DNA from 2 places in the Stenotrophomonas nitritireducens genome. Region 1 is predicted to be linked to the other one. Evidence: predicted binding sites of a transcription regulator. Region 1 holds the regulator's gene; the other holds the start of a gene.
What was found. Region 1 encodes FliA, which starts transcription of late flagellar genes. Its sites were predicted from a motif close to TAAAGTTTNNCNNNCNNNGGCCGATAA; they were not measured.

Region 1 (15,301 bases):
GGTGATCGCCGCGTTCGGCGAGTTCGTGATCGGTGGCAACTATGCGGTCGGCATCGTGGTGTTCGCCATCCTGACCATCATCAACTTCGTGGTCATCACCAAGGGTGCCGGGCGCGTGTCGGAAGTGACCGCGCGTTTCATCCTGGACGCCATGCCCGGCAAGCAGATGGCGATCGACGCCGACCTCAACGCCGGTTTGCTGACGCGTGAAGAAGCCAAGCTGCGCCGCGAAGAAGTGCGCGAGGAAGCCGACTTCTACGGCGCGATGGACGGCGCCAGCAAGTTCATCCGTGGCGATGCCATCGCCGGCATCCTGATTCTTTTCATCAACATGCTCGGCGGCCTGGCCGTGGGCGTGCTGCAGCATGACATGGCCTTCGGTGACGCTGCCGCCACGTATACGCTGCTGTCGATCGGTGACGGTCTGGTGGCGCAGCTGCCGGCCCTGCTGGTCTCCAGCGCCGTGGCCATGCTGGTCACCCGTGCCTCGCGCTCGCAGGATATGAGCGAGGCGATGATGGGCCAGGTGTTCGGCCAGTACCGCGCACTTGCCATCACCGCCGGCATCATCGGCCTGGTCGGCCTGGTGCCGGGCATGCCCAACCTTGCCTTCCTCAGCCTGGCAGTGATTCTGGGCTTCATTGCCTGGAAACTGTGGAAACGTGAAACCAGCGCTGCTGCCAACGCGGCAGCCAGCGCCACTGCGGCCACCGAAGGCGGCATGAACGCACTGGGCCAGCCGCAACCGGCCCCGACCGCCGAACTGACCTGGGACGAACTGCGGCCGGTGGACCCGTTGGGCCTGGAAGTCGGTTACCGGCTGATTCCGCTGGTGGACAAGACCCAAGGCGGCGAACTGATGGCGCGGATCAAGGGCGTGCGCCGCAAGCTCACCCAGGACATGGGCTTCCTGATCCCGCCGGTGCATATCCGCGACAACCTGGAACTGCCGGCCACCCATTACCGCCTGCTGATCCATGGCGTGCCGGTCAGTACCGCTGACATCCACCCGGATCGCGAGCTCGCACTGGACCCGGGCAGCGCCATGGGCAAGCTTGACGGCATCGCCGGCAAGGACCCGGCGTTCGGCCTGGATGCCACCTGGATCCAGCCGCACCAGCGCGCCCACGCCGAATCGCTGGGTTACACCGTGGTCGACCCGGCTACGGTTGTGGCCACCCATCTGTCGCACCTGATCCGCGAGCACGCGCCGGAACTGCTGGGCCACGAGGAAGTGCAGCAGCTGCTGGCCACCCTGGCCAAGAGCGCGCCCAAGCTGGCCGAAGACCTCTCGCCCAAGGCATTGCCGCTGTCCACCGTGGCGCGCGTGCTGCAGAACCTGCTGGTCGAACGCATCCCGATCCGCCAGCTGCGCAAGATCGCCGAGGCGCTGGTCGAAGCCGCACCAGTCACTCAGGATCCGGCCGCGCTCACCGCCGCAGTACGCAACACCCTGGGCCGCTTCATCGTGCAGGAAATCGCCGGCTCCTCGCCGGAGCTGCCGGTGTTCACCCTCAACCCGCAATTGGAACGGGTCTTGCAGGAGTCAACACAAGGCAATGGTGCCGCACTGGAACCCGGTCTCGCCGAACGCCTCCACCAGAGTCTTGCCGAATGTGTCGGCAAGCAGGAGGCCCGCAACGAGCCTGCGGTTGTGCTGGTACCGGCCCCGGTCCGCGCCGCGCTGGCGCGCCTGGTCCGCCACAGCGTTCCCTCGCTGTCGGTCCTGGCCTACAGCGAAGTGCCGGAAGACAAACGCCTGAAGCTGGTCGGCACGATCAGCTGAGGCACGCCGAAAACCGACGCCGGCCGCCCAGCCGGCGACGGAAACCAGACACCAGCTGCAGCCCGCACCCATTCCGCAAGAAGGAGCCCGCCACGCCATGTATGACATCGCCAACGCCCCTCCTTCACCGCAACCCCACTCCCGGTACCAAAGCATGAAGATCAAACGTTTCGTCGCCGCTGACATGCGCACCGCCATGAACCTCGTGCGCAAAGAACACGGTCCCGATGCCGTGATCCTGTCCAATCGACGGATCGAGGAAGGTGTCGAGATCGTGGCGGCCGCACACTACGACGAAACCGCGGTACAGCAGGCATTGGAAGCGACCCGCCCGGCCCCGCCGGCACCGGCCAAGCCGCGCAGTGCCGCCGAAGCCATCATGGCCGCGATGACCCGCCGCAAGACGCCGGAGCCGGAACCGGTCACCGCCACCACCTCGGCCGTCGCCGCACTGGCGCGCTCGGCGGTGGGCGCTACCGGCCGCTCCATCGACAGCAGCGTTGACCTGGCACCGGGCAGCCGCTTCGCCGGCCTGCTGCGCTCGGCTGAGGTTGAACCGGCCGCACCGCGCCAGCCAGCCGTCGCACAGAGCCTGTTTGCCACCCAGCCGGCCAGCGCCGACGAACTGCCGGTGGTGCCGGCATTCCGTCCTGCCGGCAGCGGCGCCGCCATCGCACCGCTTGCGCCGGCACCGGTCGCAGCCAGCACCGCGCAGGCCAGCTTTGCCGACGCCATTGCCGCCGTCACCATCGCACCGCCGGCACCGGTTGAGCGTGCCCGCTTCGTGATCGATCCGCCGCTGCCCGAGCCGACCCGCGCGCCGCCCGTCGCCGCACCGGCCTTGCCGGCTGCGGCCGCGATGCACGCCCCATCCAGCGATGCCCTGGTTGCAGCCGCCGCCGTTGCGCCAGTGGCAGCTCCCGTTACCGTGGTGGAACCCGCCCAGCCGCTGCATGCGACCATGCAGCCTGGCGCGCCGGTTGCGGCAGCTGCCACTGCAGCACTGAGTCCCGTGCCGACCAGTCCGGCCGTGGCCGCCCGCGACAACGAACAACTCAGCCAGCTGCGCCAGGAAGTGGCCGGCATGCGCCACCTGATCGAGCGCGAGATGAACCGCTTCACCGACGAACGCCTGCGTGGCAGCGCGGTGCGCGCCAATGCGCTGGACCTGATGGATGAGTACGGCTTCGACGCCGGCCTCGCCCGCGACGTCGCCACCCAGATTCCGGCCGACATTGATCCCAGCCGTGCCCGCGGCCTGATGCTGGGGCTGATTTCCAAGAAGCTGCCGATTGCCCCGGTCGACCCGATGGAAACCGGTGGCATCATCGCCCTGGTTGGCCCCACCGGCGCCGGCAAGACCACCACCATCGCCAAGCTGGCCTCGCGTTTTGCCGAAGCCCATGCCGCCCGCGACGTAGCCCTGGTCACCACCGATACCCAGCGCATCGGCGCCCGCGAGCAGCTCTACGGCTTTGGCCGCCAGCTCGGCATCGCCGTGCACGAGGCCAACAGCGGCACCGATCTGAACCAGCTGCTGCAGAAACTGGCCGACTACAAGCTGGTGCTGATCGACACCGCCGGCCTGGGCCAGCGCGACCGCGCCCTCACCGCCCAGCTGCAGTGGCTGCGCGCCGCCGGCCAGATCCGCACCCTGCTGGTGCTGCCCGCCAACACCGCCTTCCAGGACATGGACGAAGTGGTGCGCCGCTTCAGCGCCGCCAATCCGCAGGGCGTGGTGCTGACCAAGCTGGACGAGACCGGCCGCTTCGGTTCGGCCCTGTCGGTGGCGGTCGATCACCGCCTGCCGATCACCTGGGTGACCGACGGCCAGGACGTCCCGGAAGACCTTTATCGGGCCTCTGCCGCAAATCTCGTACTTCGCCTTGAAGATTTGCGCCGCGCGGCCGATATGCCCTGCAACCCGGAGTTGAACAATGCAGTCGCGTGAGTACGCCAAGCTGACCAACACCTTCCCGCTGTCGGCGACCCGACACGAACCGGCCGGCCCGGTACGCACCATCGCGGTGACCGGCGGCAAGGGCGGTGTGGGCAAAACCAATGTCTCGGCCAATCTGGCCGTGGCACTGGCGGGCATGGGCAAACGTACGCTGCTGCTGGACGCCGACCTGGGCCTGGCCAACATCGACGTGGTCCTGGGCCTGCAGCCCAAGCACACCCTGGCCGACCTGGTCGCCGGGCGCGCGACGCTGGAAGAAGTCATCATCGAAGGCCCGAACGGCGTGCTGGTGGTGCCGGCCGCGTCCGGCCGCCGGCACATGGCTGAACTTCAGCCGGCCGAGCATGTCGGCCTGGTCAATGTGTTCTCCGAGCTCGAGCGCGACCTCGACGTGATGATCATCGACACCGCCGCCGGCATCACCGACAGCGTGTTGACGTTCTGCCAGGCCGCGCAGGACACCGTGGTGGTGGTCTGTGACGAGCCGGCCTCCATCACCGACGCCTACGCACTGATCAAGGTGCTCTCGCGCGAGCGCGGCGTGGACCGCATCCAGGTCGTGGCCAACATGGTCCGCGACCCGAACGAAGGCCGCGCCCTGTACGAAAAGCTGGTGCGGGTCTGCGAGAAATTCCTGATCGATGTCTCGCTGAACTACCTGGGCTGCGTGCCACAGGACGACTGGCTGCGGCTGTCGGTGCAGCGCCAGCAGCCGGTGGTCAAGCTCTACCCTTCCGCGCCAGCCTCGCTGGCCATCAACGAAATCGCCCGTCGCACCGCGCGCTGGCAAGCCCCAACCGCCCCGCGCGGCGGCGTTGAGTTCTTCCTGGAACGCATCATCCAGCAGAAGGTGAAGGCATGAACAATGCAGCCGCCCAATACCGGGAGGTCCAGCGCAGCGCGGCCAACGACTGCATCGCCCGCCACGCCGACCTGGTCCGCCGCATCGCCCACCACCTGGCCGCGCGCCTGCCGGCCAGCGTCGAGGTCGACGACCTGATCCAGGCCGGCATGATGGGCCTGATCGAAGCCTCGCGCAGCTACGACGCCGAACAGGGCGCCTCGTTCGAAACCTATGCCTCGATCCGCATCCGCGGCTCGATGATCGATGAGATCCGCCGTGGCGACTGGGTGCCGCGCTCGGTGCACCGCCGTGCCCGTGACGCTGCTGCCACCATCCGCCGCCTGGAGCAGAGCACCGGTCGTTCGGCCAGCGCCAGCGAAGTGGCTGAAGCAATGGAGCTGCCGCTGCCTGATTACATGCGGCTGGTCGAAGACGCCTCGCGCGGCCAGGTGCTGAGCCTGGAGTCGCGCATCGAAGACCAGGGCGAACTGGATACCCCGACCACAGGCGGCCCCAATCCGCAGCAGGTGTTGGAGCGCAGCCAGTTCGGTGCCGAGCTGGGCAAGGCCATCGGCCAGCTGCCCGAGCGCGAACAGCTGGTGCTGTCGCTGTACTACGAGCAGGAATTGAACCTGAAGGAAATCGGCGCGGTATTGGGCGTAAGCGAATCCCGCGTCTGTCAGATCCACGGCCAAGCCATGCTGCGCCTGCGCGGGCGGCTGAAGATTTTCGAGGCGGCCGACGCCGGCCTCGAGGAACCATGAAGAGGAAAGTCTTTTGAACAAGAACATGCGCATCCTGATCGTTGACGACTTCTCGACGATGCGTCGCATCGTCAAGAACCTGCTCGGCGACCTGGGCTTCACCAATACCGCCGAAGCCGAGGACGGGCATGCCGCGCTGTCGCTGCTGCAGAGCCAGTCCTTCGATTTCGTGGTCACCGACTGGAACATGCCGGTGATGACCGGCATCGAGCTGCTCAAGGCGATCCGCAACGACGCCAAGCTCAAGACCCTGCCGGTATTGATGGTCACCGCTGAAGCCAAGCGCGAGCAGATCATCGAGGCCGCACAGAGCGGCGTGAACGGCTACATCATCAAACCGTTCACCGCACAGACGCTGGAAGAAAAGCTCGGCAAGATTTTCGAACGCCTGGCAGCGAGCGCCTGATGGACGGCCTCGGGGAAGCCCTGAACGACAAATCGGCCCTGGTGCAACGCCTGCAGGACGCACTTGCCGCACTGGAAAGCGGTGACGAGCCCGGCTGGCGCCGGGAAATCGACGCGCTGGCCGCCTTGCGCACCCAGCCGATGATGTCCGGCCTGGGCCGGCTTGCGCGCGAGTTGGGCCAGGCACTGGGCGAACTGCCCAGCGTGCCCAGTGAAGCCGGCGAGCTGGACGACGCCTGCGCGCGCCTGGACCACGTGGTGGAAATGACCGAGCAGGCCACCCACCGCACCCTGGACCTGGCCGAGGAATGCCGTGCGCTGACCGAACGCCTGCGTGCCGACGGGCTCAATGCCGATCAGGGCGAAATCCTCGAACGCATCCGCCACAACCTCACCGAGGTAGCACTGACCCAGAGCTACCAGGACCTGACCGGGCAGATCATCCGTCGCGTGGTCGGCATCGTCCGCCGCGTGCATGAAGGTTTTGGTGCGCTCGGTCTGCCGCCCCCGGAAGAAGACGCCCGCAACCAGGGCTTGGCCGGCCCAGCCGTCAACGGTCTGGACCGCCATGCCGTCTCGCAGGTCGATGCCGACGACCTGCTCTCGGACCTGGGGCTGTAAGCCATGAGTGCTTTTGCCGACGACATCGCCGCCGACTTCATCCTCGAAGCGCAGGAGATCCTGGATCGCCTCGGCGAGCAGCTGGTGACGCTGGAACAGGCGCCCCACGATAGCGAGCAGCTCAACGCCGTGTTCCGCGGCTTCCACACACTCAAAGGTGGCGCCGGTTTTCTGGCGATCCATCCGATGGTGGAGCTGTGCCACGCCGCCGAGGAAACCCTGGGCATGGCCCGCGCCGGCAAGGCCGAACTGCTGGCGCATCATTTCGATGCCGCCCAGCAATCGCTGGACTGGCTGCAGGCCATGCTCGATGCGGTGTCCTCCGGCACCGATCCGGAGCATGCACCGGCCGCGCTGATCGCACAGTTCGATGTCGGCAACGCGCCGGTGGTGGCAGCCGCCCCGGTTGCCGCCGCAGCCAGCGACAGCGAGCTGATCAGCGAAGACGAATTCGAAGCGTTGCTCAATGAACTGCATGGCAGCGGCACGCCCGGCGCCCAGCCCATCACGGCCAAGGCCGACGACGGGCTGATCGACGAAGACGAATTTGAAGCACTGCTCGACAAGCTTCACGGCGGTGCCGCACCTGGCGCCGTCGCCTTGCAGGCCGCGCCTGCTGTAACCCCCGCGCCCGCGCCGATAGCAGCGCCACCGCGCGCTGCTGTCCCGGCTCGCCCTGCTGCGGCGGCCGCCAAACCAGCAGCTGCCAAAGCCGCCGAGCCCGAGCACACCGTACGCGTCGACACCAAACGCCTGGACGCCATCGTCAACCTGATCGGCGAGCTGGTGCTGGCGCGCAATCGGCTAAAGACCCTGCGCACCCGCCTGAAGGACGAGGAACTGGACCGCGCTGTGTCCACCCTGGATATCGCCACCGCACGCCTGCAGTCGGCGGTCATGCGTACCCGCATGCAACCGGTCGGCAAGGTGTTCTCGCGCTTTCCGAAGGTCGCCCGCGATGTCGCCCGCTCGCTGCAGAAAGAGGTCGACCTGGAATTGATCGGCGCCGATACCGAGCTGGACCGCAACCTGGTCGAAGCGCTGGCCGACCCGCTGGTGCACCTGGTGCGCAATGCCATCGACCATGGCGTGGAATCGCCTGAGCTGCGCGAAGCACAGGGCAAGCCCCGGATGGGCCGGGTGCGCCTGTCCGCACAGCAGGAAGGCGACTACGTCAGTATCGAAGTACAGGACGATGGCGCCGGCATCGATCCGGAGCGCCTGCGCGCCAAGGCCCGCGACAAGGGCCTGATCGATCCCGAAGCCGCCGCCCGCCTGACCAGCGAAGAATGCCTGCACCTGGTGTTCCTGCCCGGTTTTTCGACCAAGCAGGAAGTCACCGACATCTCCGGCCGTGGCGTCGGCATGGACGTGGTGCAGTCACGCATCCGCGAACTCAGCGGCCAGATCCAGATCCAATCGGAACTGGGCCGTGGCAGTCGCTTCCTGATCCGCGTGCCGCTGACCCTGGCGATCCTGCCCACCCTGCTGGTGCAGGCCGGCGAGGATGTCTACGCCCTGCCGCTGGCCCGGGTAATGGAAGTGCTGCATGCGCCGGCCACCTCATTGGGCTGGTTCGACGGCCGCGCCGTGCTGGACCGCAAATCCCACACCCTGGCATTGCTGGACCTGCGCCAGTGGCTGGGGGTCAGCCCGGCACCTTCGACGCTGCTCACCATCGTCGTGCTGCAGATGGGCGAGGCCCGTTTCGGGCTGGTGGTGGACCAGGTACGTGGCCGCGAGGAAGTGGTGATCAAACCGCTGCCACGCGCGCTGCGCGGACTCAACGGCTATGCCGGCGCCACCCTGATCGGTGACGGCCGCATGGCCTTGATCCTGGACGTGGATGGGCTGCGCGGGGGGCAAGGGTGAGCGATGCAGACGCAAGCCGTCCGCAACCCCTGCAATCTCGCAATCCAACTGGGGCCACGATCCCGACTGTCCCCTCTCCCGCCTGCGGGAGAGGGCGCCCCGCGAAGACGGGGCGGGTGAGGGGCGCTTTTAGTTTCTAAAGCTTGAAGCTGCCCTCACCCCAACCCCTCTCCCGCTGCCGCAGGAGAGGGGCTTAAGCAAAGCCTCGCCGATTCAAGACTGCTCCAACACCGCCCTCACCCCAACCCCTCTCCCGCGTGCGGGAGAGGGGCTCAAGCAAAGCCCCCGATTCAAGACCGCTCCAACCAGGCCGATATACGCACCATGGACCGACTCAGCATCATTGGACTTTTCCTCGCCCTCGCCTCGCTGGTGGGTGGCAGCATCCTCAAAGGCGCCGGCCTGTCCTCGCTGTGGTCACCGGCTGCGTTCGTGATTGTGATCATCGGCACCCTGGCGGCCATCCTGCTGCACACCTCGCCGGCGGTGTTCAAACACGCCTTCAAGATCGTGCGCTGGGTGATCCGCCCGCCGGCCAGCGACCCCCGCGCGCTGGTGCAGCAGATCGTGGACTGGAGCAACATCGCCCGCCGCCAGGGCCTGCTTGGCCTGGAGCCGCAGGTTGAGCTGCAGGACGACCCGTTCATCCGCAAGGGCCTGCAACTGGTGGTTGACGGCGTTGAGCCGGACACCATCCGGCACATGCTCGAAATCGAACTGGGCAGCCAGGAACAACAGGATCTGGCCGCCACCAAGGTGTTCGAAGGCATGGGCATCTACGCCCCTACCCTGGGCATCATCGGCGCCGTGCTCGGCCTGATCGCGGTGATGAAGAACCTCGCCGATCCGAGCAAGCTCGGCCACGGCATCGCTGCCGCATTCACCGCCACCATCTACGGCATCGCCTCGGCCAACCTGCTGTTCCTGCCGGTGTCGGCCAAGCTCAAGGGCGTGATTGCCAGCAGCTGCCGCGAACGCGAAATGATCATCGAAGGCCTGATCGCCATTGCCCAGGGCGAGAACCCGCGCAATATCGAAAACAGCCTGGCCGGCTTCGTGAACTGAACCATGGCCCGTCGCAGGCACCACGAAGAGCACGCCAACCACGAAGCATGGGCCATTCCCTATGCCGACCTGATGACGCTGCTGCTTGCGTTTTTCGTGGTGATGTACGCCATTTCGTCCTTGAACGAAGGCAAGTACCGGGTGATGGCCGATGCCCTGACCACTGCCTTCGGTGGCGCTCCGCGCACCATCAGCCAGGTCCAGGTCGGCAACCAGCAGGTGCAGGGTGGCGGCTTCGATTCGCCTTCGGTGATCCGCGCGCCCAGCATGACCGGCGGCGCGCTCGCAGACCCCACCCAGCTGCCATCGATGGCCTCGCATATGCGCATGCCGGTCTCGGCGCACAACCAGGACCAGCTGCAGCGCGCCGAGCGCCAGCTCAACCAGATCGCCGACCGGCTCAGCAAATCCTTGGCACCGCTGGTCAAGCAGGGCGTCATCAGCGTGCGCCGCACCGAGTTGTGGATCGAGGTCGAGATCAACAGCGACATCCTGTTCGGCACCGGCTCGGCGGCACTGGATGCGAGCGCCCGCACGACCCTGGGCACACTGGCCGATGTTCTGCTCGATGCCCCCAACGGCGTCCGCGTGGAAGGCCATACCGACAACCTGCCGATCGCGACCGCGCAGTTCCCGTCCAATTGGGAACTGTCGGCGGCACGCGCGGCCAGCGTGGTGCACCTGTTCGCCGACCACGGCGTGCAGCCGCAACGGCTGGCCATGGTCGGCTACGGCCAGTTCCGCCCCCGCGACAGCAACGACGCGCCCGAAGGGCGCAACCGCAACCGGCGGGTGATGGTGATCATCCTCGCCGATTCGGCAGCAGCAGCCGATCTGCCTGCCGCCGGCAACACAACAGCCAGTACCAGCGGCGGTGACGACAGTGGCGGCGCACCCGCCGCAGCGGCCGTCCGCAGCGCAGTACCGGCGGTCATTGAAGGAGTCCACTGATGCGCATCTGGGCCATTGCCAACCAAAAAGGCGGCGTCGGCAAAACCACCACCACCCTGTCGCTGGGGCGCGGCCTGGCCGCGCGCGGCCACAAGGTGCTGCTGATCGACCTGGACCCCCATTCCTCCTTGACCCGCGCCTTCGGCGTGCCCATCGAGCCGGTGCCGCAGGGCGTGCAGGAGCTGTTCGCCGCACCACCGCATGAAATCAGCGCACTGGCCCGGCACAGCGACATCCCCGGCCTGGACTATCTCTGCGCGCAGGCCTCGCTGGCCACGCTGGAAAGGCGCAGCGCCAACCAGCCGGGCCTGGGCCTGGCCCTGCAGCAGGCGCTGCAGCGACACGGCGAACAACACGACTACATCCTGCTCGACTGCGCGCCGACGCTGGGCCTGCTGATGATCAATGCATTGGCGGCAGCCGATCGCCTGATCATTCCAACCCAGGCCGAGCCACTGGCCCTGCACGGCCTGGACGGCATGGTCCGCACCGGCGAGATGGTGGAGCGCTCGCGCAAGCGCGCCCTGCCGATCTCGGTGCTGCCGACCCTGTTCGACCGCCGCACCCGCGCCGGCAACGAAACCCTCAAGCTGATGCAGGACCGGCACGGGGAGCGCGTCTGGGAAGATGCGATTCCAATCGACACCCGCATCTGCAATCCCACCGCCTTGACCGTACCGCTGCTTGGCGATGATTACCCCGGGCGTGGCATGGCCGCCTACCGTCGCGCGCTGGAATGGCTGCTGCTCAACGAGGCCGCGCAGCTGGAGCGCGCCGCATGAGCAACGACGTACTGGACGACTATCTGGGCGAACTGCTGCTCGAAGCGGTGCCAGACCCTGTGGCCGTCGCACCTGCCGTGGCCGCGAAACCCTCAGCAGCTGCAGCACCCGGTGACAGCGCCGAGCTGGAAGCGGTGTTCGAAGCTGCCCTGGCCGAAGCGCAAGCCAAGGCCGCTGCGGCACCGCAGCCGCCACCCAGCATGCCCGGAGACAGTGCCGCCCTGCAGGCTGCATTCGACGATGCAATGGCCGCCACCAATGCTGCCAACGCCAGCCGCGCGCCCACCTGGGACGACCTGCCGGACGAAGTCATCTACGAAACCGGCCCGGCTGAAAGCCGCAAGCTTGCCCACAGCGACAGCGCCAGCCTGCAGGCCGCGTTTGCGACCGCCGCCGGCCTGCCAGCGCCACCGCCTGCGCCGCCGCGCAGCACACCCAACGTACGCGCCCTGGACACGCCGGCCGCAGACGCGCGCCCCAGCACCTGGCAGGAACTGCAGGCACAGGCGCAGCGCCCGGCCAGCAGCCCGCAGCACCGCCGCGCCGCCGAGCGCAGTTCGCGCTGGCTGCGCCTGCGCTGCGGCCAGCAGACCTATGCGCTGGAACTGCTGAAGGTGCAGGAAGTGGTGCTGCCGGTGCCCTTGCTGGCATTGCGCGGCACCGGCCCGGCGATGCTGGGCATCATGAACCTGCGCGGCCAGGTGGTGCCGGTGATGGACCTGTGCCGACATCTGGAGGTGCACAGCGCCCCGGAGGACGCGCAGACCCGGATCGTCGTGCTGGAAGAAAACGGCGAAACCCTGGGCCTGCGCGTATCAGCGGTAGAAGACGTGGCCAACCTCAACGACTCGCAGATCGAGCCACCGGACACCGCACGCATCTGCCAGATTTCAAACGAGCTGTTCCGCGGCATCGCCCGCGTCGGCCAGCAACCGATGATCCTGCTCGACGCGGACCGCCTGCTGCGCTGAGTGCCGCTTCGCCTGCTTGCCAGATGCAGCTTGGGCGGGCTGTTGCTCCAAGCCTCCTCCCTTTTGCGAAGCAAAGGGGAGAATTGAGGGGTGCTGTTGCTGTTGCTGTTGCTGTTGCTGTCGCTGTCGCTGTCGCTCCAAACCTCCTCCCTTTCGCGCAGCGAAGGGGAGGAATGAGGAGGGGTGCTGTTGCTGTTGCTGTTGCTCCAAGCCTCTCCCTTTTGCGAAGCAAAGCGGAGCAGGCAAAGGTAGTGCCGAGCCATGCTCGGCAGAAGCTTTACCGGTAAGGCCCCAGCCGAGCATGGCTCGGCTCTACACAGTCAAAAGCTATCCCTCCCCAACCCTCCCCTTCGCTGCGCGAAAGGGAGGGGGTAAAGCCAAAACCGTGCGCCGGTTAACACTATCTGCTGCAGCGCATCGCAGCCCTAAAGATCGCAGGCCTATCGCCGCTATCTCTCCCAGTAACGTTTGTTCGGAGCAATGATGAGCACTGTGGCCCTGGCGCAGGATCTCGGCATCGAGTCCACCAGCGAGTTGAAACAACAACTGGCAACCCACCTGCCGCAGGCCGGTGAGCTGCGCGTGGATGCTGGCCAGGTAGGCCGTGTGCACACCGCCGCGATGCAGGTGCTGTGCGCCTTTGTGCTGGCGCGCCAGCAGGCCGGCCATGGCACCGTCTTTGACAACGCTACCGATACCTTCCGTGACGCCGCGCGCCTGCTCGGTGTCCTCCGGACCCTGGGTCTGGAAGCAACCCCTGACACAACGAAATCTGTGGAGAACGCTGCATGAGCGCACGAATCTTGGTGGTGGACGACTCGGCGTCAATGCGCCAGATGGTCTCTTTCGCCCTCACCTCAGCCGGCTTTTCGGTTGAAGAAGCCGAGGACGGCGCCGTCGCCCTGGGCCGCGCCAAGGGCCAGCGTTTCAACGCCGTGGTCACCGACGTCAACATGCCCAACATGGACGGCATCGCGCTGATCCGCGAGCTGCGCCAGCTGCCGGACTACAAGTTCACGCCAATGCTGATGCTGACCACCGAGTCGGCCGCCGACAAGAAATCCGAAGGCAAGGCCGCCGGTGCCACCGGTTGGCTGGTCAAGCCGTTCAATCCCGAACAGCTGATTGCCACCGTACAGAAAGTCCTGGGCTGATCAGCCCACCTGCCCTACCGATCGGATACCGCGCCAATGAGCATGGACCTGCAGCGTTTCCACGCCACCTTCTTCGAAGAAAGCCGCGAAGGGCTGGATGCAATGGAGGCCGGCCTGCTGGCACTGGAAGACGGCCAGCACGACCCCGAAGTCATCAACTCGGTGTTCCGTGCCGCGCACTCCATCAAGGGCGGTGCCGGCACTTTTGGCTTTGATGCCATCGCCGCACTTACCCACGTGCTGGAAACGCTGCTGGACGAACTGCGTGCCGGCAAGCGTGCGCTGGAAGGCAACGCCGTCGATGCGATGCTGGGTTCAGTGGATGTGCTGCGCGCCCTGCTGCGTGAAGTCGAGCATGGCCAAGCCGCCGATCCGGCTGCGGTCAAGGCGGTAACCGATCGCCTGCAGGCGGTACTGGCAGGCGACGCCCCGGTGGCAGCCGCTGCCCCCAAACAGGAAGAAACCCCGGACGCATGGCAGATCGGGTTTGCCCCGGCACCGTCATTGTTCATGAGTGGCAACGATCCGCTGCGCATCATCCGCGAGCTGGAAACCCTCGGTTCGCTGCACGTCGAACCGCGCATGGCGCGCCTGCCCAGCTTCGACCAGCTCGATCCGCTGGAAGCCTATCTGGCCTGGGATCTGGGCCTGGTCGGCAAGGTGCCGCGCAGCCGGATCGAAGACACTTTCGCCTGGGTGGTGGACGACTGCGAACTGGACATCCGTCCGGCCGCACCGCCGAGTCTCGCCGTTGAGGCCCCTGTGGCAACGCCAGTCGTCAACAACGAGGCTGCCGCCAAGGCACCGGCCAGCGCGCAGCAGCATGAAGCGGAAAGCTCGATCCGGGTCAGCGTCGACAAGGTCGACGCACTGATCAATCTGGTAGGTGAACTCGTCATTACCCAGGCCATGCTCAAGCAGGTTTCCGGCGGGCTGGATCCGGTTCATGCCGAACAGCTGTTTGCCGGACTGGACCTGCTTGAACGCAATACCCGCGACCTGCAGGAAGCCGTCATCGGCGTGCGCATGCTGCCGGTGGATGCGGTGTTCCGCCGCTTCCCGCGCTTGGTACGTGACCTGTCCAGCCGCCTGGGCAAGCAGGTGCGCCTGCGCACCATCGGCGAAGGCACCGAGCTGGACAAGGGCCTGATCGAGAAGATTGCCGATCCGCTGGTGCATCTGGTCCGCAACTCCATCGACCACGGGCTGGAAATGCCGGACGTACGTCGCGAGGCCGGCAAGGACGAAACCGGCACCATCACCCTGGCCGCGTCACACCAGGGCGGGCACATCGTCATTGAGGTCAGCGACGACGGCCGTGGCCTGAACCGCGACAAGATCCTGTCCAAGGCACTGGAACGCGGCTTGAGCGTGCCGGACAACCCCACCGACGCCCAGGTCTGGGATCTTATTTTCCAACCCGGCTTCTCCACCGCCGATGCCGTCACCGATCTGTCCGGCCGCGGCGTGGGCATGGACGTGGTCCGCCGCAACATCCAGGCGCTGGGTGGCGAAGTGCAGCTGGAAAGCCGTACCGGCGCAGGCACCCGCGTGCTGATCCGGCTGCCACTGACGCTGGCCATCCTGGATGGCATGACCGTCTCCATCGCCGGCGAAACCCTGATCCTGCCGCTGGCCTACGTGCTTGAAGCACTGCAGCCGCAGCCCGAGGACATCCGCACCATGGCCGGCGAAGGCCGCGTGTTGCGGGTGCGTGGCGAGTACCTGCCGATCCTGTCGCTGGGCCAGTACTACGGCTACCCCGACAACCCGCAGGCCGAGCCGCTGGTGGTCGTGGTCGAAGGCGATGGCCAGAAGATCGCGCTGGAAGTGGACGAGCTGATCGGCCAGCAACAGGTCGTGGTCAAGAACATCGAAAACAACTACCGGCGCATCAGCGGCGTTTCCGGTGCCACCATCCTCGGCGATGGCCGGGTGGCGCTGATCGTCGATATCGGCGGTTTGGTGCGCTCCCTGCGCACCCAGCAAGCCGCCTGATCCCCCGCACAGCAGCACCTTGACGCCGCTCGCCCAGCTCTGGGCGGGCGGCGTTCGCATGGCTGATGCAGCGTGGCCACGGCTTGCAGCGCACAGGCTTGCCTGCGGCTAAATGCCGGCCGCGCGGC
Region 2 (15,301 bases), 190 kb from region 1:
GTCGCCAGGCTGCTGCCGCTGGTGTTCAAGTTGCGCTGGGCGTTCAGCGACATGATGTTGGTGTTGATGACTTGTGCCATGGGACTTCTCCGTTGTGTTCGGTGACGTGGTGCGTATGAGGAAGTGGAGGGATGCGGATTACGGAATCAGCGGATCATGTTGAACAGCGACATCGACTGCATCTGGGTGAAGATGGTCTGAGCCGCCTGCAAGGCCGCGCCTTCGAGCTGGTACTGCCCGATGGCCTCGGCATAGTTGAGGTCGCGCAACTGCGACAGGGAACTTTCCAGGGTGATGCTGCTGGCTTCGCGCAGCGCCGCCGCATCGTCGATGGATTTGAGTTGTGCACCACCGGCGGCGCGCGCGTCGATCAGGCTTCCCGATGCACGTGCGACGTCGCGCATGCTTGCCTGCAGTGCGTTCTGCTGGGCGGTGCGGCCGGCTTCGGTGGAGGTGTCCATCTGCAGCGCCTGTACCAGCTGGTCGATGGTGCTGAAGACGTCACGGGTACTGGCTTGGCCGGCGGTAAAGGCATCGCCGGTGGCCGGGGTGCCTTCAATGCGCACCCGCAACCCCTGGAAGACGATGTCTTCGCCGGTCTTGTAGGTGCCGGTGCCGACCACGGTATTGCCGGCGTCGACAACTTCATAGGTATCGGTGCCGGTGAAGCGCAGCGTGAAGCTGCCGCCGTTCCAGCTGCCCGAACCATCACGGCTGATATCGGTCAGCACTGCCTTGCCGGTATTGCCGGCGGCGGCTGCTGCATCCACCGTACCGTCGCCGGTACGGATGCGCAGGAACACCTCACTGCCCGGTTGTGCGTCCTTGACGAAGGCGCCGGGTGCGACCTCAACCTGGCGCTGGATCTGGTCACCGTTGTAGGTGACCGTGCCATTGGCCAGGGTGAACGGTGCGGCACCATCGGCGGCGCCACCAAACAGGTAGCGGCCGTTGCCGTCGGTGGTGTTGGCCAGGGCCAGCATCTGGTCCTTGATTGATTGCAACTCGGCGGACACCGTCTTGCGGTCCTCGGCTGACAAGGCGGCGTTGTTGGCCTGCACGGTCAGTTCCGAAACCCGTGCCAACAGTTCGTTGGCCTGCGACAAGGTGTTTTCCTGCAGGCCGAGCCGGTTCTGCGCGGTGTTGGCGTTCTTGCCCAGCTGTTCCAGTTCGGCCAGCACGCGGTCCAGGCCAACGGCGGTACCGGAGGCGACCGGATCATCCTTGGCAGTGACGATCTTCTTGCCGGTGGCCAGCTGCTGCTCAAGATGGTTCATCTTGCTCTGCTTGGACAACATCAGCGAGACCGACTGGTCGTACATCATGTTGCTGGAGATTCGGTTGCTCATCAGCCCACCGCCTTCAAGATCGTCTGGAACATGGTGTCGGCGGTGGAGATCAGCTGTGACGCGGCCTGGTAGGCCTGCTGCAGCCGGAGCATGTCCGCCGCCTCTTCATCAAGGTTCACACCCGAGATCGAATCCCGTGATGCCTTGGCGTTGTCGTTGATCACCTGCTGCGCCTGCAGCGAGTAGTCGGCTGCACGCGCGGCCGAGCCGATCTGTGTCGTCAGGCCACCAAGCGCGCCGTTCAAGGTGACCGTGCCCGCGTTGAATGCCTTGGCATCTTCCACGCCGGCCAACCGCGAGGCATTGCCGTTGTCACTGGAACCTGCAGCGGTCTTGCCGATATCGAAGCGATCACCGGTGGCGGGCTTGCCGTCGAGCACGATGCTCCAGCCATTGGCGCTGATGGTCTGTCCCGGGGTATAGGGATAGGGGCCGACACCGTCGATGGTGTAGTTGTTGGCGTCGGTGAAAGCGATCACCGCCGGGTTGAGCAGGGCAGGGTTGCCAGCATTGAGTACGTCCAGCTTGCCGAGCACGCCGGTGCCGGTATTGCCCAGCACGGCGGTGCCCTTGACCGGATTGGCGGCGGCAATGCGCGAAGGATCGGTGATCGCCACCGACAAGTCGTTGGTTGCGCCAGCGGTGGGCTGCAGCAGGAAGCGGTCATTGGCCGCAGGCGTGCCACCCACCACGAACTGCACGCCGTTGACCACGAACGGGTCAGCCGCGGTGCCGCTGCCGGTCATCGGCACCGCAGCTCCGGAATCGGCGCGTGTGGCCTGCCAACTGGTGCCATCGAACTTGAGCAGCAGGTTCTGCCCGTCCAGCGCGCCCAGGTCACCATAGCTGGCGTTGAGCGTGGCTGTGCCGGTATTGGCGCTGTGCGCGGCAATCTTCGGCGTGCCGAGATTGAAGAAGTTGCCCCCGAGGTTGCCGTACAGGTCCATGCCCTCGGCGTGGGCCTGGTTGAAGGATTGCGCCATGCCTACTGCAATCCGCCCAAGTTCAGCCTGGGCCGGAGTCAGCACGGTCTCGCGGAACTCGAGCAGGCCGCCGATCTGTCCGCCCATTGCCTTGTTGTCCAAGGTGACGGTCATGCTCTGGGTCTTGATGGCCAGTTGCAGACGTTCGGGCTGGTAGGGATTCGGTGCAGTGGTGATCTGCGACGCCGTCGTGCCCACCACCAGTGCATGGCCGCCGGCGGAATAGACGTTCATCACGCCGCCGTCCTGAATTACCGCGGTGCCGCCGGTATAGCCGACCAGCTTGGAGATCAGCTGGTCACGCCGGTCCAGCAGGTCGGGCGCGGCGGCAGCGGCATTGCTGCCGATGGCACCGTTGATCTGCGCGATCTCCTTGGCCAGCCGGTTGACCTCGCTGGCCGCGGAGATCAGGCCGTTGTTGACCTCGCTGTTCAGATTGTCGAGGTTGCTATTGAGCTGCTTGAAGCGGTTCACCAGGGTGCCGGCGTTGTCCAGCACGTCGCGACGGTCGGCGGTGCCGGAGGCGTTGGACGCCAGTCCGTTGACCGCATCGAAGAAGTTTGACCACACGCCGTTGACGTTGGTGGCTGCGTCCGAGAACAGCGCGTCAACGCGGTCCGCCATGCCGGACAGCTGCTGCAGGCGCGCCAGCTCACCGTTGCTGTCGAGCAGGCGCGAAATGGCGAGCTGGTCGGCGACACGACGGATGTCGGTGATCTTGGTGCCGTTGCCGACATCGCCATAGCCCACGTCGCTCGGGTCGCGAGTGGCGAAATCCATCTTCTGCCGGCTGTAGCCGTCAGTCTTGATGTTGGCGACGTTGTGGCTGACCGTGGCCAGCGCCCGTTGGAAGGCGATCAGCGCGCTGGTGCCAGTGGAAAGAACATTAGACATGGACGGCTATCTCAACGACGGGTGATGCCGGTAGCACCGGCGTTACTGGCAATGGTCTGGCCCAGGCGCGCACCGGCATCGCCGATGGCGGCGACAGCGCGGCCGATAGTGGGCCCGGCGGCGATGGCGGCGATCTTCGCCGCGTAGGCCGGATCGGTGGCGTAGCCGGCGCGTTGCAGGCCCTGCGCGAAGCTGCGCACATCGCTGCCGGCGCTGAGCGCGGCCTGGTAGCGGGGGCTGGTTTTCAGCATGCGGACGTAATCGCCGAAGCTCTCGGCCATCGAGCCATAGGCACGGAAGCTGGCGGTTTCGTTGCGCCGCTGACCGTTGACGTATTCGTGGGTGCCGGTGGTGGCGCGTTCGCCGCTCCAGCCGTTGGCCTTGATGCCGAACAGGTTGTGGCTGCTGTCGCCGTTGTCACGTTTGATGTGGCGCTTGCCCCAGCCGGTTTCCAATGCGGCCTGTGCAACCAGTGCGCGCGGGTCCACGCCCAGCTCGCGCGCGGCGCGTTCGGCATGCGGCCAGATGCTGGCGACAAAGCCTTCCGGCGTGTGCTTGCCGAGCTTGTCGGCGGCAAGGTTGGCGGTGGTGGTATCGACAGCGTCACCGCGCTGCGCTGCGGTTGCATTGCTCCAGCGGTCGTTGCCCATCGCCCAGTCGGCGGCGGGTGTGTCGACCAAGGTGTCCTGATACGGGCTGGCGCTGCTCAACGAGGCATGGAAACTGCTGCTGTCACGGCCGGCAATCAGATCCAGCGCCTGCGCCTGCGGTGCCATATAGGTGGATTGGTCGCCGATGTTCAATGACGACAGGGGATCCACGTTGCCTGCCGATGCCGGATCCAGCGGCAGGGCAGGCGCTGCCGGGGCGGTCAATTGATAGGCACGCGCGGCAGCAGCGGGCTTGATGCGGGGATCAACGTTGGGTGTATTGGCTGCATCGCTGCCGCCGAGCTGGCGCGCGATCATCGCCGACAGGCCGAGCCCACGGCCGCGCGTCATCGCCTCGGCAATGCGCTGATCGTACATCTCGCGGAACATCTGGTTTTCGCCCGGGAACAGCGAATCGCCGAAGCTTGCATCACGCATGCTCTTGACCAGCATCTGTGCGAACTGGCCTTCCAGCTGGCGGGCAACCTTGTCGATCTTCGCCGGATCATTGGCGAGGGCCGGGTTCAGTTCCAGCGATGGCGCGGCGATACGCATGTCAGATCACCTCGAGGTCGGCGGTGAGTGCGCCGGCCTGCTTGAGGGCTTCCAGGATGGCAATCAGGTCGCCCGGTGCCGCGCCGACTTCGTTGACCGCGCGGACGATCTCATCCAGGGTCGCACCGCCATCGAAGCGGAACATGCGGCTGCCTTCATTGCTGGCGGTGATGGTGGACTGTGGCGTGACCACCGTCTGCCCGCCACCAAAGGCATTGGGTTGACTGACCTGGGCCGATTCGCTGACGGTCACCGTCAAGGAACCGTGCGAGATCGCTGCCGGGCTGACCCGCACCTGCGAGCCGATCACAACAGTGCCGGTCCGCGAATTGACGACGATGCGTGCCGGTGCCGCGCCTGGCGACAGCTCGACGTTCTCGATGCGTGCGAGCATGCCGATGCGGGCGCCCGGGTCGGTGGGTGTCTGCACCGCAACGGTGCCACCATCAACCGCGCGCGCGGCGCCCTCGCCGAAGGTGGCGTTGAGCGCGCTGACCATCCGCGAGACGGTGGTGAAATCGCTCTGGTGCAGGTTCAAGGTGATGTCGCCGCCAGCGGAGAAAACATCCGGCAGGGCGCGTTCGACGGTTGCCCCGTTGGGGATGCGGCCTGCGCTGGGAATATTGACCGACATGCGCGAGCCATCCTTGCCCTGGGCACCGAAGCCGCCGACCACCAGATTGCCCTGGGCGATGGCATAGACCTGACCGTCTATGCCTTTGAGCGGTGCCATCAGCAAGGCACCGCCACGCAGCGACACCGCATTGCCGATCGAGGACACGGTGATGTCGATGGTCTGGCCGGGTTTGGCGAACGGTGGCAGCTCGGCGTGGATCGCGACGGCGGCAACGTTCTTCAACTGCGGGTTTACATTGGCCGGAACATTGACGCCCAGCTCACCGAGCAGGTTCTTCAGGCTCTGCACGGTGAAAGGTGCCTGGCTGGTGCGGTCGCCGCTGCCATCCAGGCCGACGACCAGGCCGTAACCGACCAGCGCATTGCCACGCACGCCGCCGACCTGGGCCAGGTCCTTGATCCGCTCGGCGTGGGCGGGCAGGGCAGTGGCCAGTGCCAGTACTGCCAGGGCGAGATTGCGCATGCAGGAAAAAGTGTTCATCACGGTGCTCAGAACAGCGCAAGCGCGGAGTTGAAGAAACGGCCCAGCCAGCCCATTGCATTGGACTGGGCTACCGCGCCGCGACCGCCATAGGCGATACGCGCATCGGCAACCCTGCTGGAGGAAATGGTGTTGTCCGGAGCGATATCCGCCGCGCGTACCACGCCCTGGATCTGCACCAGCTCATCGCCTTGGTTCAAGCGCAGGTTCTTCTGACCCTGCACAACCAGGTTGCCGTTGGGCAGGCGCTGGATCACGGTGACGGTCACGCTGCCCTGCAGGCGATTGCTCTGCGCGCTGTTGCCCTTGCCGGCAAAGTCGCGCTCAGCTGCGGCCGAGGCGCCAAGGATGTCCTTGCCGCCCAGCGTGACCGGTGCGCCGAACAGTGTCGGCGTACCGACATCGACGTTGGACTTCTTGCTGATCGCGGTGCTGGCGGTGGTGGTGGCCATGGTGTTTTCGACCAAGGTGATCGTCAACAGGTCACCGACGTCACGCGCGCGCCTGTCGCCGTACAGATTCAAGCCCGGGCCCGCCGCGTAGATCGCACCGGCGGTGGGTGCTGCGGCCTGCACCACGATGGGCTGGACTGGTGCCATCGGCGCGTAGGGGCGCACGTCGCCAGCCAGCGTGCAGCCGCCGATCAAGGCAGCGCACAGGGCGATGGAAAGTTGGCGCAGGAGTGGGGTGCTGCTCATGACGGTATCCCTTGGCGACCAATCAGACGTTGTTGTTGAGGTAGCCGAGCATCGAGTCGGTGGTGGAAATGGCCTTGGCGTTCATTTCGTAGGCGCGCTGGGTTTCGATCATCGATACCAGTTCTTCGACCACGTTGACGTTGCTGCCTTCCAGCGCGCCCTGCACCACGGTGCCCAGGCCGTTGAGGCCGGGCGTGCCGTTCTGCGCGGGGCCTGATGCGGTGGTTTCCAGGTACAGGTTTTCGCCCTTGGCTTGCAGGCCGGCCGGGTTGATGAAATCAGTGAGCGTCAACGAACCGATTTCCACCGAGGCGGCTTCGCCGGCCATCTTCACGCTGATGGTGCCGTCGGTACCGATGGTCATCGACTGCGCGCCTTCCGGGATCTGGATGCCAGGCTGCACCGGATAGCCGCTGTTGGTTACCAGTTCGCCCTGGGCATTAATCTGGAAACTGCCGTCGCGGGTATAGGCGGAGCTGCCGTCGGGCATCATCACTTCAAAGAAGCCGCGGCCGTTGGCCATCACATCCAGGGCGCGACCGGTCTGTTGCTGGCTGCCCTGTTCAAAATGCTTGGAGGTGGCAACCACGCGCACACCGGTACCCAGCTGCAGGCCGGTCGGCAACTGCGTCTGTGCCGAGGACGAACCGCCTGGCTGACGCACCTGCTGATACAACAGATCCTCGAAGCTGGCGCGGTCGCGCTTGAATCCGGTGGTATTGGTGTTGGCCAGGTTGTTGGAGACAACCGACATGCGTGTCTGCTGTGCATCCAAGCCGGTCTTGGCGACCCACAATGCCTGATTCATGATGCGATTCCTTGGTAACTGATGCCGGCCGGTTGGCCCTTGCCTGTGTCAATGCATGGGCCGTGCCAAAAGTGGTGTCGAAATATCGGCGGTGTTCGCGGGCTGCCTTGGTGACGTGCGAGTGGCGCCAAACTCATGACGCCGGACACGACTGCATCGGCCTGGGCTGAACAGGGCGGGCACGGGAAAGGGAGGAACCGAAGTGAGGATGCTGGCAGCGGGGAACGCACCGCTGTGTGTTGCATCGCGCGCCGCGCAGTCGTGCAGGCGCGCGCTATGTACGCGCGACGGGTGGTTCTATCAGCCGTTCAGGCGCAGCAGGCTGTTGGCGCTGCGTGCGTTCTCGTCGCCATGCTTGATGACCTTCACCTGCATTTCGAACTGGCGCTGCAGCTGGATCATCTGCACCAGCGCGCCGGCTGCGTCGACGTTGCTGGATTCGAGCATGCCGCTGTCCAGTGCCTTGCCTTGGCGCTGCGCGAAAGGCTGCTGGGGATCGGTATTGCGCATCAAGCCATCAAGCCGGCGCTCCAGTTGCTCGTTGGGTGCATCGACCACGCGCAGGCGGCCAATCATCGCCATCGTCTGCGGACCTTCGCCCAGCGGGATGATCGACAAGGTGCCATCGTGGCCGATCTCCATCGCCTGGTGCGGTGGTACCGCGATCGGATTGCCGTTGTCATCGAGTACGGCATTGCCTTCGGCGGTGAGCAGTTGCCCGTTCGGCGTCAGCGACAAGGCGCCGCTGCGGGTATAGGCCTCGCTGCCGTCGCTGGATTGCACCGCCAGCCAGCTGCCCGGCTGCAGGGAAAGGTCCAATGCATTGCCGGTGATCTGCTGGGCGCCGACGCGGCGGTTGAAGCCGGCATCCACGTGTAACGCATCCACGCGTGACGGATAGCCCGGGCCCTGGATGCGGAAGGCTTCCGTATTGGCCAGTGCTTCCTTGAAGCCCGGGGTATCCGAATTGGCCAGGTTGTGCGACACGGTGGCCTGCGCCTGCAGCGAGGCACGGGCGCCGGTCATGGCAACGTAGAGGGCTTTGTCCATAAGGCGTGGGTTCGGAAGTGAAGAGGGGTTGAAGCGCAGGGAGCGGGGCGGAGCAACCCGCCGCGCGGCACCTGCGGGCGCGCGACGTCGGTGCAGTGTCGTGCATAAACCGGGGCGCGATCGGTTGGAGGGCTGGTCACTGGCCAGCCATGCACCGTCGCGCCCGACTGGCTTACCTGATGTTGATGATGGTCTGGGTGATCTGGTCCTGGGTGGACACCATCTGCGAATTGGCCTGGAAATTACGCTGGGCCACGATCATGTTGACCAGCTGCTCGGTCAGATCCACCGTTGATGCTTCCAGCGAGCCGGCCTGGATCTGGCCAAGATCCGAGGTGTCCGGTGCGCCGGTACGCGGGTTGCCGGATGAGAAGGTCTCAACCCACAGATTGTTACCGTGGTTCTGCAAACCCTGTGGGTTGTTGAAGGTGGTCAATGCCACCTGGCCCAGCGGTTTGTCATCGCCATTGGAATAACGCGCATACACCACGCCTTCCTCGGAAATGCTGATCTCATTGAGTTTGCCGGCGGCGTAGCCATCCTGGCGGGTGTCGCGCATCGCGAACTTTTCGCCGTACTGGGTGGCACCTGCAACGTTCAAGGTCAGGTTGACCACGCCAGCGCCGGTGCTCGGGGTGAACGGCGCCAGGGTGATGTCGCCGTTTGCCGGGTTGGTCAAGGCACCGGCGTTGGAGAACTGCAGCGTCGAAGGGCCGCCGGCTGGCTGGCCGTCGATGTAGTTACGTACTTCCCATTCGTTGGCATTGGCCGTCTTCACGAAGTACGAAGTCTGGGTGTGGCTGACACCCAACGAGTCGTACACGGTGATGCCACCGGTGGAGTGGTTGTAGGTGTTGGAGTCGGTGGGATCGAACGGCGCCACCGTCGGCTCGGGCGCGTTGCCCGGCAGGGTGAAGGCCATGTTGACCAGCGTGCTCTGCTTGGGCGGGCTGTCGGTGGTAAGCAACTGCAGATCGGTCAGCTGGCCGTCGAAGCGGGTGCCGTCGGCGCTGGGGGCGAACACCTGCAGGCGTGCGCCCTGCGGGTTCACCACATAACCGTTGTTGTCGGTCTGGAAGTTGCCGGCACGCGAATACACGCGCGAACCGTTCATGTTCATGGTGAAGAAGCCTTCGCCGGCCACGGCCAGATCCAGGCTGCGCCCGGTCTGGTTGATGTTGCCCTGCGAGAACTGCTGCGCCACATTGCTCAGCCGCGCGCCGGAACCAATCGCGTTACGCGACAGGCCATAGCTGGTGGCATTGAACAGATCGGCGAACTCGGCGCGCGATTCCTTGAAGCCGGTGGTGTTGACGTTGGCGATGTTGTTGGCGGTGACATTCAGGTCAGCGTTGGCCGCATTGATGCCTGACAGTGAGACGTTGAAGCCCATGGCGATACTCCTGGGAAATCGAAGAGGGGGCTCAGCTGACGCGGAGCACGTAGTCGAGCGGGGCAGTGCCCAGCCCCTTGAGATTCAGGTACAGGCCGTCGGTTCCCACCGTCACGCTTTCCACTTCTGCCTGCACATAGGTGTTGAGCTTGCTCTGTGCGCCGGCGCTGTCGGTATGGGTTGCGGTGACGGTATAGCTGCCCGCGGGCAGGCGTTTGCCATCGGCGTTGGTGCCATCCCACTGGAAGGCGACCTCGCCCGCGGCGTCGGCCGGCACGCTCAGCTGATTGACCTTCAGGCCGTTGGCGTCGGTGATGTCGACGGTGACGAAGCCGGCGGAGGGTGCCGCGACAGTGCCGCTGGCGCCGCCTTCGGCTTCCAGCGCGACCTTGGTTGAAGGCACCATCACTTCGTGGCCCACCAGGGCCGCACCACGCAGCACCTGATCGCTGGCCATGGACTGCTGGAAGCCCTTCACCGAGGTGTTCAGATCGGTGATGCCCTGCACGGTGGACAGCTGCGCCATCTGCGCGACCATCTGGCTGTTGTCCATTGGTTTGGTCGGGTCCTGGTGCTGCAGCTGGGTGGTCATCAGCTTCAGGAAGTCGGCCTGATCAAGCGCGCTTTTGTCCTTGGTTTTTGTGGCGCTGTTCGGGGCAGTAAGCCCGAGCGAGCTGTAGAGATCGGAGTTGACGCTGGTGCTCATATCGGCAGATTCCTGGGGGAGGGGGCTCAGCGGCCCATGGTCAGCGTGGCCAAGGCAAGCTCTTTGGCCGTGCTGAGCATTTCCACACCGGCCTGGTAATTGCGCGAAGTGGAGATGAGGTTGACCATCTGCGCCACCGGATCGACGTCGGGCGAATACACGTAGCCCTCGCCATCGGCCAGCGGATGATTGGGTTCGTAACGTTTGATCGGCGGCGCGTCACTCTGCGCTATCTCCTTGACCTGCACGCCGGTAAGATTCGGATCGGTACGGCTGGTGACGGCCTGGAAGATCGGCTCCAACGGCTTGTAGACCGCCTGCGGCGAACCGGCGATGGAATCGGCGTTGGACAGGTTGGAGGCGATGGTGCTCATGCGCACCGACTGCGCCTGCAAGGCGGAACCGGCAATATCGAAGATGGGGAGGTTGCTCATGGCGCGTTTCCTTATTGACCGGTGATCGCGGTGAGCATGGTCTTCACCTTTGACTCGACGAAGCTCAGCGAAGCGCGGTATTCCAGCGCGGCGCGGCCATAGGCGGCGCGTTCGGTGTCCGGATCAACGGTATTGCCGTCCAGGCTGGGCTGCGCACCCTCGCGCAGTATCTGGAACGGATTCAGCCCGGCGCTGCCGCCGATGGCGTAGTGCTGCTCGGCAGTGGTGTTGAGCAGGCCATTGCCGCTGCTGGCACCCTGTGCATTGCGCAGGGCGGCGTCAAAATCCAGGTCGCGGGCCTTGTAACCCGGCGTGTCGGCATTGCTCAGATTGCTGGCGATCAGCTTCATGCGCTGCTCGCGCAACGGCATCGCCTGCGCGTGGATGCCTAGGTAGTCGGAAAACAGGTTGGCCATGTGGAAGCTCCCACGGAACGTTGCCGGGGAAGCTGCAAAACCTGTGCCAGAACCGAAGGGGATGCCGGGGGTAGGCCGGGCTGTGACCGTTGTAGGAGCGGCGTAAGCCGCGAAGCCGGCAGTCCATCAGCCCGCAGAGAGCCAACCCCTCCCCAACCCTCCCCTTGGCCTACGGCCAAAGGGAGGGAGCAGTGGCGTAGTGCCGAGCCATGCTCGGCAGGGGCTTGCCGCAAAGACCCACAAGGTCCCCGCATCAAACAAACCCCAGCTCAAATCAACCTTAGGCGTACTGCGTCTCAGCAACATGCCGCAGCCGCTGCAGCACGAAATCGGCCAGCTCGTGCGGGCTGTACTTGGCCACGAAGGCATTGGCGCCCACCCGTTCCACCATGGCGTTGTTGAATACGCCCGACAGTGAGGTGTGCAGCAGCACGTAAAGGCCGGCCAACCCCGGGTGGCGGCGGATTTCCGTCGTCAGGGTATAGCCGTCCATGGCCGGCATCTCGATGTCGGAGATGACCATGGCGTAGCGTTCGGCCGGATTTTCTCCCGCCGCGTGGATCTGCAGCAGGTGCTCCAGCGCCTGCTTGCCATCGGAAAGCAGGGTGGCGGTGACGCCCAGCTGATCCAGCACGCTGCGGATCTGCTGCCGCGCCACGCGTGAGTCATCCACCACCAGTACCTGCATCGGCGGGGCGTCGGCGGGTAGCGCCATGGAGGGATCCAGCACCGCTTCACTGCGGACCTGGGCGATATCGGCCAGCACGCTTTCGACGTCGATCACCTGGATCAACTCGCCCTGGAAGCGGGTAACGGCGGTCAGGTATGTCGATTCGGCGCCCAGTTCCGGCGGTGGATGAATGTCTTCCACTGCGATATTGACGATGCGCTCAACCCCGCTGACCAGAAAACCCTGCACCGAGCGGTTGAACTCGGTCACCACTAGGTAGCCGGGCGCGGTATCGGCCTCGGGCTCGCGCTCGGGGTGGCCGATGGCCAAGCCAAGGTCCAGCACCGGCACCGAGCGCCCGCGCACATCGGCCACGCCGGCAAACTGGCTGGGCAGTCCCGGCACCTGGAACAGCGCAGGGCGGCGCAGCACTTCCTGCACCTTGAAGACGTTCACGCCAAAAAGCTGACGGCCGCCCAGGCGGAACAGCAGCAGAGCAAGGCGGTTATGGCCGGCCAGCCGGGTGCGCTGGTCAATTCGGTTGAGCAGGTCTTGTGACATGGATGCTGTATCGGCGGCAGGGGGCGACAACTTGAGCGTTGGTGGCCAGTGGCAATGGCACGGCACTTGCAACAACTCCCGCGAACCTTTTCATGGACCGGGTGGCTGCCGCTGATGCGCTTACTCCTTACCCTCTGCCTGTTGCTGCCTTTGTCGGCCTGGGCCTCGGCCTTCCAGCCCGTGGAGTCGATTCGTGCGGCCGCATTGGCCACGCTGGGTGCCGGCGAGAGCGGCGAGGCGCAGGTGGATGCCAACCTGCGCATGCCGGCCTGCGCGCAGCCGTTGCAGGCCAAGGCCACGGCCAACACCACGGTGGAGGTGGCTTGCCCGCAGGCCGGGGGCTGGCGGCTGTTCGTCCCGGTCAAGGTGCGCCGGGAGCAGCAGGTGCTGGTGTTGGCCCGCGGCGTGGCGGCTGGAGAAGTGCTGGGTGCTGCCGATATAAGCAGTGTCACGCGCGACACCGCGCGGCTGTCCGGCGCGGTACTGCTCAAGCCGGAGGCCGCGGTGGGGCGGGTGGCGCGGCGCGCCCTGAGTGCCGGCAGCCTGCTCTCTGCGACTGATCTGGTGGCGCCGCGTACCGTCCGCCGAGGCGATAATGTGGCGCTGGTTTCACGCCGGGGCGGGGTGGAAGTCCGCATGGCCGGGCGGGCGCTGGGCGACGCAGGCGAGGGCGAGCGGGTCTCGGTCGAGAACCTGTCTTCACGCCGGGTAATGCAAGGTACCGCCACCCCGGACGGGGATGTGCTTGTAAGTCGATAAATCGCTAAAGATCCGCCCGGCACTGCCGTTATCGTTTTTGAACCGAATCAGGACTCCATCACATGAGCCAGAAAATCGACGGTGGTATTGCAGCCGCAGCGCAGCTGCGCAGCGTGGCGATCAACACCAAGGTGGCCGCCGCAGGCGACGCCAAGCCCAAGCCGGTCGAGGCTGCCGACAGCGTGCGCCTGACCGGCGAAGCTACCCAGTTGCAGGCCGTGCAGCGTGAGCTCAGTGCTGCCCCGGCGGTTGATCAGGCCCGCGTGCAAGCGGTGCGTGAGGCGCTGGAAAACGGCAGCTACAAGATCAATCCGGATGCCATCGCCACCCGCATGCTGGGCCTGGACCAGCAGTTGCAGGGATGAACCTGAGCATGGGCGACCCGTTGCAGCGCTTGAGTGAAGCGTTGGACCGCGAGCAGCGCGCCTTGGCCGAGCACGACGTGCCAGCGCTGGTGGCTGCCACCGGCAGGAAGCTGGATGCCCTGCGCGAGCTGGAGCGGCAGCCGCCGCTGCACCAGGCCGAGCGGCTGAAAGAGCTGGCCGAACGCAACCATGCCAACGGGGTATTGCTGGCGCGCCGGCGTCGCGAGGTCAACTGGGCGCTGCGCCAGCTTGGCCGCAGCGAGAACGCCCCTTCGTACGATGCCAAGGGCCAGGCCCAGACGGTGCATGCGCGGCGGCCGCTGGCCATTGCCTGATCGATGGAAAACGCGGCACCCGTGCCGCGTTCGGATGCACGCATCCGGCTATAGTGGCGGTCCGTTCCCACGTTGTATCGGCCGCCGTGACCCAGATCGACAGCTCCATTCTCACGTCCACCCCCTCATCCGCCACGTTGCGGGCGCTGGGCGAACGGGTCCAGCAGGGCATGTTGATATTCAACGGTAAATTCGAGGTCAGCGTCGCCAACGGGCTCGTGCGCGAGCTGTTCGGCGTTGACGCTGCCGGCAGCCTGGGCCTTGGCCACCAGTTGGAAGCCCTGCTGCCGCCGTTCGCGCTGTCGCAGGCACGCGAGACCGGTAGCTGGATCGGCAGCCTGCCGGTCGGCGAACGGCTTATCACCCTGCATCTGCATCAACACAGCAGCGCGGGTGAAGAGGCTTTTCTGGCCCTGTTCCAGCATGTGAACGGCCCGGAGGATTACGAGCGCGAGCTGCAGCAGCGCCATGCCGAATTGCGGCAGGCCTACCTGCGCTTGAACGGCACCCAGGAAAAGCTGCTGCAGTCGGAGAAGATGGCCTCCATCGGTCAGCTTGCCGCCGGCGTGGCGCACGAAATCAACAATCCCATCGGCTACGTCCACTCCAACCTGGGCAGCCTGCAGGAGTATCTGCGCAGCCTGTTCACCGTGATCGAAGCCTATGAGCGCGCCTTGCGCGCGCCCGATCCGAAGGCGTTGATCCCTGAGATCGACGATATCCGCGACCGCCTGGACATCGATTTCATCAGCCGCGACCTGCCGCAGCTGATGGCCGAATCACGCGAAGGCATCGAGCGGGTTACCCGCATCGTGCGCGATCTGAAGGATTTCTCGTATTCCGGGCGTGACGAGTCATGGAAGCTGGTCGACCTGCATGCCGGTCTGGAATCGACCATTAACATCATCTGGAACGAGCTCAAGTACAAGGTCACGCTGGAGCGCCGTTACGGCGAGTTGCCGATGATCGAATGCCTTCCGTCGGAGTTGAACCAGGTCTATATGAACCTGCTGCTCAATGCCGGCCATGCAATCGCCGATCGCGGCAATATCGTGGTCAGCACCGGTGTCAGCGGCGATGAAGTCTGGGTCGAGTTCAAGGACAACGGCTCAGGTATTTCGCCGGAATTGCGCCAGCGTATCTTCGATCCGTTTTTCACCACCAAGCCGGTGGGCAGCGGCACCGGGCTGGGCCTGTCGATCTCCTACGGCATCATCAACAAGCATCACGGCCGCATCGACCTGGAAAGCACGGTCGGCGAAGGCTCCTGCTTCCGCATCGTGCTGCCAACCCGGCAGCCCAAATAAGCCTCCAGCCTTGTGGGAGCGTCGTCAGCCGCGAAGCTGGCGCCGTGTCCGTGGATACGGCGTCTGCAATTTCAAAGGCCCTTTGGGCGGTTCTGCTGCTGTACCGGAATTTGCGGACTGCAGCATCACTGGCTTCGCGGCTTACGCCGCTCCCACACCTGCAGCATCAGCGGCTTCGCGGCTTACGCCGCTCCCACAAATACTGGCCGGATGCTGCTTTATGCCTGTGAAGCACCCACACCCTGTTTTTC

Region 2: BCV67_RS19025 (chemotaxis protein) is a predicted target of FliA. The motif match lies at 12,292-12,318, and genes of this name have one in related genera.

The regions. Positions count from the first base shown of each region.
Region 1 is NZ_CP016756.1:4,260,209-4,275,509, reverse strand. Features, by position in the region: gene flhA (flagellar biosynthesis protein FlhA) at 1-1,786, shown strand, start outside; gene flhF (flagellar biosynthesis protein FlhF) at 1,941-3,737, shown strand; gene BCV67_RS18250 (MinD/ParA family ATP-binding protein) at 3,724-4,608, shown strand; gene BCV67_RS18245 (RNA polymerase sigma factor FliA) at 4,605-5,354, shown strand; gene cheY (chemotaxis response regulator CheY) at 5,368-5,760, shown strand; gene BCV67_RS18235 (protein phosphatase CheZ) at 5,760-6,380, shown strand; gene BCV67_RS18230 (chemotaxis protein CheA) at 6,384-8,252, shown strand; gene BCV67_RS18225 (flagellar motor protein) at 8,577-9,317, shown strand; gene motD (flagellar motor protein MotD) at 9,321-10,268, shown strand; gene BCV67_RS18215 (ParA family protein) at 10,268-11,050, shown strand; gene BCV67_RS18210 (chemotaxis protein CheW) at 11,047-12,021, shown strand; gene BCV67_RS18205 (STAS domain-containing protein) at 12,505-12,813, shown strand; gene BCV67_RS18200 (response regulator) at 12,810-13,175, shown strand; gene BCV67_RS18195 (chemotaxis protein CheA) at 13,212-15,173, shown strand.
Region 2 is NZ_CP016756.1:4,454,201-4,469,501, forward strand. Features, by position in the region: gene BCV67_RS18965 (flagellin) at 1-80, opposite strand, end outside; gene flgL (flagellar hook-associated protein FlgL) at 147-1,349, opposite strand; gene flgK (flagellar hook-associated protein FlgK) at 1,349-3,226, opposite strand; gene flgJ (flagellar assembly peptidoglycan hydrolase FlgJ) at 3,238-4,431, opposite strand; gene BCV67_RS18985 (flagellar basal body P-ring protein FlgI) at 4,433-5,548, opposite strand; gene flgH (flagellar basal body L-ring protein FlgH) at 5,557-6,246, opposite strand; gene flgG (flagellar basal-body rod protein FlgG) at 6,269-7,054, opposite strand; gene BCV67_RS19000 (flagellar basal body rod protein FlgF) at 7,355-8,104, opposite strand; gene flgE (flagellar hook protein FlgE) at 8,277-9,497, opposite strand; gene BCV67_RS19010 (flagellar hook capping FlgD N-terminal domain-containing protein) at 9,529-10,203, opposite strand; gene flgC (flagellar basal body rod protein FlgC) at 10,230-10,637, opposite strand; gene flgB (flagellar basal body rod protein FlgB) at 10,649-11,053, opposite strand; gene BCV67_RS19025 (chemotaxis protein) at 11,334-12,284, opposite strand; gene flgA (flagellar basal body P-ring formation chaperone FlgA) at 12,399-13,043, shown strand; gene flgM (flagellar biosynthesis anti-sigma factor FlgM) at 13,106-13,408, shown strand; gene BCV67_RS19040 (flagella protein) at 13,405-13,743, shown strand; gene BCV67_RS19045 (sensor histidine kinase) at 13,830-15,050, shown strand; gene BCV67_RS19050 (EAL domain-containing protein) at 15,269-15,301, opposite strand, start outside.